Regions from separate parts of the Paenibacillus lacisediminis genome, predicted to be linked through region 1. Evidence: predicted binding sites of a transcription regulator. Region 1 holds the regulator's gene; each other region holds the start of a gene.
The links. The regulator Rex, encoded in region 1, represses fermentation and respiration genes when NADH is low (regulators of the CRP and FNR family bind a similar motif). The targets are predictions, from matches to a motif close to TTGTGAAATATTTCACAA.
Positions count from the first base shown of each region.

Region 2: ACLD72_RS29140 (formate/nitrite transporter family protein) is a predicted target of Rex. The motif match lies at 1,890-1,907, and genes of this name have one in related genera.
Region 3: ACLD72_RS30035 (DUF438 domain-containing protein) is a predicted target of Rex. The motif match lies at 2,399-2,416, and genes of this name have one in related genera.

Region 1 is NZ_JBKIAX020000021.1:82,943-87,044, reverse strand. It holds gene dinG (ATP-dependent DNA helicase DinG) at 1-2,031, shown strand, start outside; gene ACLD72_RS28120 (redox-sensing transcriptional repressor Rex) at 2,044-2,700, shown strand; gene ACLD72_RS28115 (amidohydrolase) at 2,690-3,988, shown strand.
Region 2 is NZ_JBKIAX020000024.1:4,382-8,483, reverse strand. It holds gene ACLD72_RS29145 (molybdopterin-dependent oxidoreductase) at 1-617, opposite strand, end outside; gene ACLD72_RS29140 (formate/nitrite transporter family protein) at 954-1,799, opposite strand; gene ACLD72_RS29135 (FAD-dependent oxidoreductase) at 2,042-3,403, opposite strand; gene ACLD72_RS29130 (transposase) at 3,893-4,102, shown strand, end outside.
Region 3 is NZ_JBKIAX020000026.1:32,429-36,530, reverse strand. It holds gene ACLD72_RS30040 (ROK family glucokinase) at 1-190, opposite strand, end outside; gene ACLD72_RS30035 (DUF438 domain-containing protein) at 993-2,297, opposite strand; gene ACLD72_RS30030 (response regulator transcription factor) at 2,486-3,163, shown strand; gene ACLD72_RS30025 (ATP-binding protein) at 3,160-4,102, shown strand, end outside.

The DNA.
Region 1 (4,102 bases):
CTGATCGAAGCGGGCACCGGAACGGGGAAATCGCTTGGTTATTTGCTGCCCGCTATTTATCACAGCGTCAAACGGGAAGAAAAAGTGATGGTTAGCACGCATACCATCAATCTGCAGGAGCAGCTGCGGGAAAGAGATGTTCCGCTGCTTACCGAAGTGGTGCCGTTTCCTTTCCTGGCTGCCGTATTCAAAGGAAGGCAGCATTATTTGTGCTTGCGCAAATTTGAACATAAAATAAATAGAAAAGACTTTGCTACGCCGAAAGAAGAGGTGATGACGGCGGCGCAAATGATCGTGTGGCTGACACAAACGGTCAACGGCGACGATGAAGAGCTCAATTTGGGCAATCGCGGCGGCGATTTCTGGGAAACGGTGGCCAGCGAGTCGGACTCCTGCCTCGGACGGTCCTGCCCGTGGTTCCGCAAATGCTTTTACCACCGGGCCAAACATGAAGCCGGGGTAGCCGATGTGGTCATTACGAACCACTCCAAGCTGTTTACCGATATCCAGGCCGGGCATCAGCTGTTGCCGGGGTACGAGCGCTTGGTCATCGACGAAGCGCATCATTTGGAGGATGTGGCAGGCAAACATCTGGGCATTCATATGAAGTATTTTACCGTCATTCATACGCTTACCCGGCTGTTCAAGGACAGCAAGACCGGCCAGTTGCCGAATCTCCGCATCGCTTTGCAAGCGGCGGGAGGTGAAAAAACGGGCGAATGGTGCTCTGTCATCGACGAAATGTACCCGACGCTGATCGATGTGAAGGAGAGCTGGGACAAGCTCAGCGAGCTGTTGTTTGCGCTCATGCCGGAACGGAGTGACGCGGCGCCCGGCGATCCGGGGCAATTCGTTTACCGTCTGCTTCCGCTAAAGAAACCGCAGGAATGGGATAAGCTGTCGGCGCTGGAGAACCAGATTTACGTCGCGCTTGGGGACGTGCTTCGCAAGGGCGACCGCATGCTCGCCCAAATCCGGGAAGATCAGGAGGATTTCGGCTCCGAAAGCCTGATGACCGACATCAACGGTTTATTCAAGGATTTGGCCAACGAGCGGGAAGCGCTGCGTTTCTTCATGAAGCTGGAGAGCGAGGAGACGGTTTACTGGATGGAAGCGAACGGGAATTTCCGCAGCCGCTCCTTGCAGATGTATGCCGTTCCGATCGACGTTAGCGCACAGCTAAAGGAATATTTTTTCGACAGGAAAAAAAGCGTGGTGATGACCTCGGCAACCCTGTCGGTCGACAAGTCGTTCCAATATATGATCGAACAGTTGGGACTGACGGAAGCGGCCGAGCAAGAGCGGCTGAACACGACGATGCTGCCGTCGCCGTTTGATTACCGGAACCAGGCGCTGCTCGTTATTCCGCGCGATTTTCCAAGCGTGAAGGGGAGCGTGGGCGACGATCATTTCGTCAGTACGCTGGTGCATTCGCTCGCCGATACCGCAGTGGCGACTAAAGGCCGCATGCTGGTGCTGTTTACGTCTTACCGGATGCTGCGGCAGGTGTATGATCCGCTGAAGGAGCTGCTGTCGCCGCAGGGGATCACGGTTATCGGCCAAGGCATGGACAGCGGCAGCCGCAGCAAGCTGACAAGGCGGTTCCAGGGCCAGGCGGCGTCCGTGCTGCTGGGAACGAGCAGCTTCTGGGAAGGCGTGGACATTCCGGGCGAAGCTTTGACGAGCTTGGCGATCGTCCGCCTGCCTTTCCAGCCCCCCAACCATCCGCTGGTGGAAGCGAAAAGCGAACGGCTGCAGAAGGAGAAGAAAAATCCTTTCATGAAACTGTCCGTGCCCCAGGCGGTCATCCGCTTTAAGCAGGGATTTGGCAGGCTCGTCCGCTCCTCGCAGGACCGGGGGATCGTGGTTGTTTACGATACCCGCATCTTGGAATCTTACTATGGGAAATACTTTTTATATTCACTGCCCGGGCCGAAGATGGAGCATATGCCGCTCTCTCAGATGGTTCCGCGCATATCGGAATGGTTAAGTCCGGGAGACGAAGACGTTTCTAAGTCTGCGTCAGAATAGGGGGATAAACGTATGAAATCCGAAAAAATTTCCGATGCCGTAGTACGCCGGCTGCCGGTGTATTTGCGCTTTCTCAACGAACTGAGCCGGCGCGAGGTGCCTACGGTTTCCTCACAGGAGCTCGGCCAGAAGCTCGACCTCAATCCGGCCCAGATCCGCAAAGATCTGGCCTACTTTGGCGATTTCGGGCGAAAGGGCATCGGCTACGATGTCGCGTATTTGATCGAGAAAATCCAGGAAATTCTCAATCTGGACCAACAGGTCAACGTTGCGCTGGTCGGCGCCGGTAATTTGGGGCACGCGCTTTCGAATTACAACGCTTATTTGAAGGACAACATGAAAATCGTGGCGGTGTTTGACGCGTCTCCGGCGAAGATCGGCACGCAGATCAATAACATCACAATCCAGCCGATCGAAGAGCTGACGGAAACGGTGCGGGAGAAAAATATCCGGATCGGGATTATTACCGTGCCTGATTTTGAAGCGCAGCGCGTGGCGGATCAACTGGTGGCGGCGGGAATCGGGGCGATTCTGAACTTTGCCCCTACAATTCTGAAGGTGCCGCCGGAAGTCCGCATTCATGCCGCCGATTTCACGACCGATTTGCTCAGTTTGGCGTATTACTTGGATAACGGAAACGGAAAGGAACAACCTGCTCATGAGTCGTAAATGGTTAATCAAGAACGGAACCTTTGTCGTGTTCGACCAGGCCCGTTCTATTGTTAAAGGCTATATGCTCGTTGAGGGCGATACGATCTCCTATATCGGCGAGCAGCTTCCGGAAGGCGCGGCAGACGCGGAAACTTTTGACGGAAACGGGCTGCTGTTTATGCCGGGGCTGATCAACACGCATGGCCATGCGGCGATGTCGCTATTGCGCGGTTACGGCGACGACATGGTGCTGCAGACATGGCTTCAGGAAAAAATGTGGCCGATGGAAGCCAAATTCACCGCCGGCGACGTGTACGCCGGGACGGCGTTGGCTGTGCTGGAGATGCTTAAGGGCGGGACGACCACCTTCCTGGACATGTACGACCATATGGATGAAGTGGCCAAAGTCGTGCAGGAATCGGGCATTCGGGCTGTGCTGATGCGCGGCGTTATCGGGTTGTGCCCGTCGGATGTGCAGCAGCAGAAGCTGAACGAAGCGATCGCGTTTGCGAAAAATTGGCACGGTCAAGCGGACGGCCGAATCACGACGATGATTTCGCCGCATGGGCCGTACACGTGTCCGCCGGAATTTTTCGAGAAATTCGTGCAAGCGGCTCATGATCTGGATCTGCCGATGCATACGCATATGTCAGAGACGCGGGCGGAAGTGGAGCAAAACGTGAACGATTACGGGGTCAGACCGGTTCAGCATTTGCTGAACCTCGGGATGTTCTCCCGCCCATCGCTGCTTGCTCACGCCGTGCATTTGACCGATGAAGAGATCGAGATTTTGGCGGCGCATAACGTGGCGGTGTCGCACAATCCCGGCAGTAACCTGAAGCTGGCCAGCGGCGTGGCGCGAGTACCGGAACTGCTAGGCAAAGGCGTGGTCGTGTCGCTTGGGACGGACGGGGCCGCCAGCAACAACAACCTTGATATGTTGGAGGAGGTCCGCCTTGCCGCGTTGATCCACAAAGGCGTTTCCGGCGATCCTACCGCCGTTCCGGCGCTGGAAGCCCTCAAAATGGGTACGGAATACGGAGCGAAATCGGTGTTTTTGCCGAATACGGGGAAACTTGCGGCCGGCATGAAGGCGGATTTTATCGCGCTGAATACGGAACAGGCCCATTTCCTGCCAAGGACGGATTACGTTTCCCATGTCGTCTATTCGGCCGGTTCCAAAGACGTAGAGCATGTGTGGGTTAACGGTGAGCAGGTGGTCAAACACGGGGCTTGCCTTACCCTCGACGAGGAGCGTATCCGCCATGAGGCGCAGGCGGCCTTCGAAGGGCTGCTGGCCCGGTAGAGGTTTGGTCTTGAACGGTGCGTGAGGTTGCAGTTGCAGCAGTGTGGCTAGGGTCGTGATCGTGTTGCGGTTGCAGTTGCAGCAGTGGCTTTGGTCATGATCGTGGCTGTGACT
Region 2 (4,102 bases), on a different contig from region 1:
TGCACATCGATCACGACCAGCTGCGCCCCCTGTTTGCGGGCTTTTTCAATCAGGGCGACCTGGTGCATGTTGGTGCTGACGAGATTGCCTCCCCAAACGATGATCAGCTTCGCGTTTACCGTCTCTTCCGGGCTGGTCCCGCCGCCGAAGCCCATCGTATATCTCCATCCCGCGTTCCCCGCGGAATTGCAAATGCCCTGCTGCAGCTGCGTCGTGCCCAGGCGGTGGAAGAAGCGCCGGTCCATCCCGTCGACGCTGAGAATCCCCATATTGCCGTAAAAGCTGTACGGCATAATCGACTCCGGCCCATGCTCACGGATAAGCTCCTTGTATCGCCCGGCGATTTCCGCCATCGCCTCTTCCCAGGAAATCCGCGTGAATTTCCCTTCGCCTTTAGCCCCTACCCGTTTAAGCGGGTAAAGCACCCGTTCCGGATGGTAGACCCGCTCCGCCATATTGCGGACTTTGTTGCAAATCGCCCCTTGGGTCGCCGGATGATCGGGATTGCCCGTTACCTTCACGATTTTTCCATTCTCTTTATGAAGCAGCAAGCCGCAAGTATCGGGACAATCCAGCGGGCACACCGCCGGAAACACCCCGTTCTCTTCGTGGATCATTTCCATCCCCTCCTGTCTTAGCTATTGTAGAAAAAAGCTTTTGCGTTTGTCTACTGCCGCGACATCTTGATTGGATATTTCCAATAGATCAAGCTCGAAGGGGCTCAAAATGGTGATTTAAGCGGAATCTATTGGATTTTTTCCAATGAAGCTGCACAAAAAAAGACCGCCCCTCACAAACCAATAATGAGGAAGCGGCCTGTCGTGCCTTCACGGAATGCGCGGATCATGCCGGCCTATACGGATCATGCCAGCGATGGAGCTACTCCGGCTACACCCTAAATCATATACCTTTAACCTTACGCCTTAAGCACTTAGACCTTAAGCACTTACGCCCTAAGCCGTTTTGCTGCCCGCCTTGGCGGATACGGAAGCCCCTGCCTCCTGGCCTGCGCCGGAGTCGGCTTTCATTCCCCGATCCTTCAAATAAGCCGTCCAATACGCCCCGGCCACGAACAGCCCGCCGCCGGTCAAATTGCCGAGCCAGACCGGGACGAAATTGCCAAGATATTCTCCCCAGGAGAAATATCCTTCGAAAATAGCCGCTGGGATCAAAAACATATTGGCCACGACGTGCTGAAAACCGATGGCGACAAACGCCATCGTCGGGAACCAGATACCGAGGATTTTGCCGCTCATATTATCGGCACCGTAGGACAGCCAGACGGCCAGGGCCACCAGCCAGTTGCAGCCGATCCCGGAAACAAACGCCTGCAGGAAGCTGTCGTCCAGCTTATGCCCCGCCATATCGACCAGTTTATCCAAATACGGCCCGCTTGCCGTCAATCCGACGACATGGCCGAAAAAATAAGCGACAAACAGCGCTCCGACAAAATTGCTCAATGTGATCAGCACCAGGTTTTTACACAATTCGCCGGTCGAAATCCGCTTTGCCATCCGGGCCAACGGAACGGCCATCATATTGCCCGTCAGCAGCTCTCCGCCAGCCAATAGCACGAGAATAAGGCCGATCGGGAACACCGCCGCGCCAATGAATGTGGCAAAGCTCCCCCACTCCGCCGGAGCGCTGGCGATGACGCGGATATCAAGCAGAAAACCGAGAGCGATAAACGCTCCGCCGAGAAACCCGAGGATCAGCACGGTCAGCAGCGGATTGTGTGCCTTTTTTATCCCGTTCTCCACGGTCACTTCGGCAATCTGCGCGGGTTTATAGTAAGCCATGATTCAAGTCTCCTTCTATTCATTTCACTTTAATGCCCGAGTCTATTGTAGCGTTCCCGCTTCCTCCAAATAAGTAACATAAATCACGAGAGGTGAAAAAATTCACATTTATTCTGTCAGTAATCCACCGCAACCGTGTACCTCTTCTTCAAGTAAAAAAGCCGACATCCGAAGCGCGAGGCTTCTTCCGTCGGCGAGTTGCGGCCGCTTCGAGGCGAAGGTTGCCATTTCCTTCTCCTCGGTTAAGCGTGTACAGGCTGCTTATTCGGCACTTCCGGCAGCGCTCCAAGGCCGGCGCTGTTCAAGAAGTTCCACGGTTTGTTGTAATGCGGCTGGAAGAAAAAGTCGACAAAGGCCAGCTCCTCCATCTTCATGCCGTTTTGAATGCATACCGACATCGTATTAATCGACTGGGTCAAATCCGCTTTCGACATGATTTGCGCGCCCAGAATGCGCCGTGTGTTTGGCTCGTAAACAACCTTCAGCGTAACCGGCTCATGGGTCGGCATAAATTCGGGACGGTAATTGTCGTTTATAAGCACCGCTGCGGCCTCAAGCCCCGCATCCTTGGCGGCCGCTTCCGTCAAACCGGTTGCCGCGATGTTGTCCTCATAAATCTTGATGCCCGAGGTTCCCTGGGTGCCAAGGTATTTTACGGTCGGCGCCACCAGGTTGCGGGCGACCAGCGTCCCCATACGGACCGCGTTTGTTGCGAGCGGAATGTAGGCATGCTTGCCGGTCGGGTTGTAGAATACCGCACAGCTGTCGCCCGCCGCATAAACGTCCGGCTTGCTGGTGCGCATGTATTCGTCCACGATGATCGCCCCGTTGTCGAGCATATCCACCTGGCCTTGAAGCAGCCCGGTATTCGGACGGAAGCCGATGCACATGATCACCAGATCGGCGTCATATTTTCCCTGATCGGTTACGACTCGGGTTACCTTGCCTTCCTCACCCTCGAAGCGGGTTACTTTTTGTCCAAGCGCCAGTTGAATGCCATGATCGCTAAGCGATTGCTCGATTTTGTCCGTGTATTCAGGGTCCAGATATTTGCTCAGAATCCGGTCCTCCGCGTCGATCAAGGTAACTTGCTTGCCATTCAACTGAAAAGCTTCCACAAGTTCCACACCGATATAACCGGCGCCTACGACGACGATATTTTTCGCTTGTTTGGCCTTTTCGATAATCGTATTGGAATGGTTGAAGTTTTTCGAAAGCACGATGTTTTCCAGCTCAATGCCCGCGAATTTCGGCACGATTGGCCACGATCCGGTCGTAACGACCAACTTGTCGAACGTGTCTTCAAATTCTTCACCGGTGACCAAATTACGGGCCAGCAAGGTTTTGGCGTCCGTATCGACCGCTACCACCTCATGGCGCATTTTCGTGCGAACCCCCAGCTCCGCCAGTTGCTCCGGCGAGGAGTAAAACAAGCCCTGCGGGTCTTTTACCATCCCGCCGACGTATAACGCGATCCCGCACGACAGGAACGAAATGTTGTCGTTCCGTTCGTAAACGGTAATGTGCGCTTCCGGGTATAATTTGGCGATATTGACGATGGCGGCCGTGCCTGCGTGTGTACATCCGATAACTGCAACTTTCATGATGGTTTCCTCCTCGAAATGTTTGTTTATTTTTTCACATATTCAGACATAAATGTGAAAGTGTTCACTTAAGTGACTGCATTTTTGTGAAATGTTTCACCTTATGTCTTATATTATAGTGTGACATTTTTCACATTGCAAGCGGTGAATAGATTTTTTTAAAATATTCACAATTTTAATTAAGGCTCAAAACCGGGATCATTGCTTGACGAATTAAATTATGACTTCGGCTCTGAGGTGGCTGTCTATAGCGTTCGTGTCTTGGTGTCTTGGTGTTTTGGTGTCTCTGCTTGCTGCCTTGCACGATTATCCCCTTCGTTCAGGGGGCGGGGGGTGGGGGCTAGTGTACGGGATAATGAAAAGAAGAAATAAGAAAAAAAATGAAGCGGTTTAGGTGAGATTTTTGGCTTGAAAATAGAACATATGTTTGATATGATTAAATAAAAAGAACATATGTACGTAAATTCTTGATTTGGGAGGTGAGCGGATATGGAAGCCAATGCGGGAACGGAGCTTCAACCATTCAGTAGCCGTTACCACAGCGAGCAGGACTGCATGGAGGCGCTAATCGCGATGAAGTGGCCAAACGGCTTTGTCTGCCCGCGCTGCGCTCACACCCGGTGCAGCCGTCTGACTTCCAGGCATATCCCCTTGTTCGAATGCGGAAAGTGCAAGCATCAAACGTCGGCTTTGGTCGGT
Region 3 (4,102 bases), on a different contig from region 1:
CCCAGGAGAACGGAGACTGTTCCACGATCAGCCGGACATAACGCTCAATGTTGGCTACGATCGTATCGGCGCCTTTTTCCGTTTCCGTCGGGCCTTCATAGGTATGAAGGAGCTGTCCTTCTTCATTGCAAATGCCGACTTTTATGGCCGTACCGCCCAGGTCAACACCAATGTAGATTTTTTCAGACATTTCACAAGCCACCTTTATCATAAATAATATGCTGCCAGAACAACGGGTACGCGCATGCCGCGCCCGTAGTATACTCCTACGTACCAACTATAAGCGAACCCTCCCTTTCGGTCAAGTGAAGGCAAGAAACGCCAAAGCCCCGTCGAGACAAGGGATTTCGGTGTGACATAGCTCATGGAAACCGGGGGATTGTACTTAAGAAAAACGCCTGACGGCGTCCTTTAGTGGCTCTAACTTCTACTTTGAAGCGATTGGAGGCTCTACCTAAACTTAGGACGCTGCTCTAACGGACACCAGCGACCTTATCCGCCCATTTCCCCGGTATTTCCCAGCCTAACGGACACACATGACCTTATTTCGCTCTAAACCAGTTCATCCAGGACGATTTGAACTAAATAAGGGCTTCTGTGTCCGCTACATTTTGCAATCCTCCGTTTTTCCACAAAATAACGGCTCTGGTGTCCCTTAGCCTCCAGATTCCATCTTCTCCCCCCGCTCTACCTGCGCAGCACCCTCTACCATGTCCGGAATTTTATAAATTCTATATTAGCGAAATACCGAAGCCTCGGGATGCCGAACCATTTATTCCAACTAAATGAATTGGCCGGTTAACCTTGTAGTCAAGCGCCGATTTCGAGGTTGGGCCCTTTTTTACCGTCCCACGACTTCCACGGCCCCCTTCACCTCCATAAATCTGCAGGCCGCCTGCTCCCCTCTAACCAAAAAGCCCCGGCATTCGCGAAGGCGAAACGTCAGGGCTTCATCGTCAAGCTATTATGAACAAACCTTACCCAAGGCGGCTTTAGGACAAAATCCGTTTTTGCCCTTCCAAAGCGCGGATCGGGGCGATGTTTTGCGTAAACTCCAACGTGCCCAGGTAACGCCCGTCTTCGCTTCTCACCGCAAAATACCGGATATATACGAACTTGTCTTTGATCGGGATCCAAAAATCCTCGGCGTCTTTACGCCCGGCCTTAAAATCCGCCAGCAGTTCGTTGACCACATGTACGCTTTGCGGCGGGTGGCAGTTTTGCACGGTGCGGCCGATCACGGCTTTAGTCCGGGCAAAAATCCGCTCTTTACCATGGGAAAAGTACCGGACAACGTCGTTCTCGTCGATAAACGTCAGGTCAACCGGCAAATGGTTCATCACCGCTTCCAGCTGCTCCATGGACAGGATGCCGGTGTCGAATTTGACAAATCCCTGCGGCACGCCATGTCCCTGCTCCGCCAACGCGCCGCCCTCCGGACCGCCTTCCCCGGCCCCGCCGTCACCGGACTCCAGCGGTACCCTTTCCGGGACCCATTCCTGCTCGGGCGCCGTCAAACAATACCCGATCACATCGCTTTCCTGGGCGATTTTGACCCATTCGTCTTCGGTCAGCTTCTCCAGAGCCATCGGGAGCAAAATATTTTCTTCCTTAAAGATCATTTCATTTACTTCCTTGATGATCCGCTCCAGGTCGATGCAAACCGTCTCTTTATCAGCGCTCCCGTTCGCCAGCTTGGCTTTGGTTTCCTTGATCATGGCGCGGATACCGTCATCGACGCCCCACATCACCTTGGTCGGCCCGTAGATCCCGTACTTCTCCAGATAAGGGAACAGCAAGTTTTCCTTGCGGCTGTAATGTTTGTCCAGATCCAGCAGCAGGTTCAAATCGTCCAGCAGTTTAAAAACAAGCTCCTCCTTATCCTCCTTCCGGAATTTATCGAGATGGAGCTGCAGCTTGAAATTGACCAGCCGCTCAACCTCGCGGTTTTCCAGCTTGAAGGTATGCACGGGATGGCCAGGCTGCTCCTCCGGTTTCGCCGAGCGGTGGATTTCCTCGATCGAGCCTTTAAAAATCGCCGTATGCACCGAGCAAAGACGCTGCACCTCCTCCACCGGAATGCCTTCCTCTTCCATCAAGGCATGCTCCATCGCCGATATTTCCGCGACCGTCACATCGCCGACCGCTTCTTCAAACCGCGCCTTTACTTCCTCCACGCTTTTCCCCTGATGCAGCTCTTTAATGATTTGCTTCAGCAGTTCCTGCCGGCGGCGCTGCTCCGGCTCGCCCTCCCCCCCGTTCGCGGCGTATTCCCGGTTATTGATCAACTCGCTCATCTCCGGTTCCTCCTCTTCTTTATTTAAATCAGCCTGGCTGTTTCAAATTTTAGTGATAAACATTCTCACAACTAAAAAGTAACACGCGGCCAAGCCAACCCTTGTGACTCAAATCACAAACCGCTAAAAGAGTAACGATGTTTCTTTTTCGGAGCGATTTTGCCACAATAGAGACAGGAGGGGTTTCGATGCCAAATGCCAATTTACTATACATAGAAGATGATGTTGAAATCGGAAAATGGGTTAGCCAAAACCTGCAGGAACGAGGCTTTAAAGTCACCTGGCTGACCAGCGGGGAGCGGGCGTTGGAGCAAGCCGAAGACTGCCAGCTCGTCATTCTCGACGTGATGCTGCCGGGGCTCGACGGCTTCACCGTCGGCAGCCGGCTCAAAGAGCGGTTTCCGAACCTGCCGGTGCTGATGTTATCCGCGCGCACCTCGATCGACGACAAGCTGCAGGGGTTGCGGTTCGCGGACGATTATTTGACCAAGCCGTTTCACCCGGATGAGCTGGCCGCCCGGATCGAAGTGCTGCTGCGCCGCAGCGGCAGCCCGGCCGAAGAAACGCTGAAGCTCAAACATCTGCTTGTGTATGAAAAAGAAAACCGGATCATCAACGAGGACACCGGCGAGGAAATCGTTCTGACCGGCAAGCAGTTTCACATTTTCACCTATCTGCTCCGCCATCTCGGGCAGATTATGACCAAGGAACAAATTTACGAGGCCGTCTGGGGCGAACCGTATTTCGACGGGGATAAAACCCTGATGGTCCATATCCGCCACCTGCGCGAGAAGCTGGAACGCGACCCGGCCAATCCCCAAGTCATCGAGACGGTCCGCGGCATCGGCTACCGGGTGAGAGCATGAAGCTGCACCCCATTCGAAAATACAGAAAATCGCTGCTGAACAAATACATCCTGATCTTGATGCTGGCCTTCGTATTCATTCCCGTGCTCATTCCGCTCAGCTTCATGGCTAGCTGGGGCGTCAACATTTTGCTGTATCCTGCGCATACCGGTGAATCTACACGCCCCTATTACGGCAGCGGACTCGATATTGAAACGGCCTGGCACAAGGAAGCAGCCGCGCTGCGGGATGCGGCCCCGGAGACGATCGACGCCCGGCTCGAAGCATGGAAAGAGCAATACCCCGACGCCGCGCTGTACTGGGTGGATTCGTCCGGGACAACCCGGCGGCAAATCCCCAAGCAAGCGAATGTGCCGGCAAAGTGGACCCTGGAAGATACCATCGCCTTCATGAAAAAGCGGATCAATGCCGACCCGTTTACCGTTGTGGCCTTTATTGGCGGGGACGAACAAGCCAAGCAGGGGTTTATGGTGTTCGAGCTCCCGCGCAAATTCATGACGAGAGACCTATCGGAGCGGAACGACGGCCGGTTTTACGGCGTGTTCCTTGGGATCATGCTGGCCATTTTCGTGCTGCTGTCGTATTTGTTTTTTCGCGATATCCGCAAAAGACTGCTGCGCCTGGAAGCCGGGATGACGCAAACCGGGCCCGCCGGGCTGCCGTCCCCGATCGAGGAAGGGCGGCCGGACGAAATCGGCCGGCTTGAGCAAGCGTTCAACCATATGGTGTACGAGCTTCAAGACAGCCGACAGCGGGAGCACGCGGAGGAGGAGCTGCGCAAAAACCTGATCAGCCAGCTGTCGCATGATCTGCGGACGCCGCTGACCGTGCTGGGAGGCCATCTGTATACGCTGCGCAAGGAGCCTTTGACCGAACAAGGCCGGCAATCTCTGGCCCTGATGGAAGCCAAGTTAAGCGACCTGTCCGGCCTGATGGATC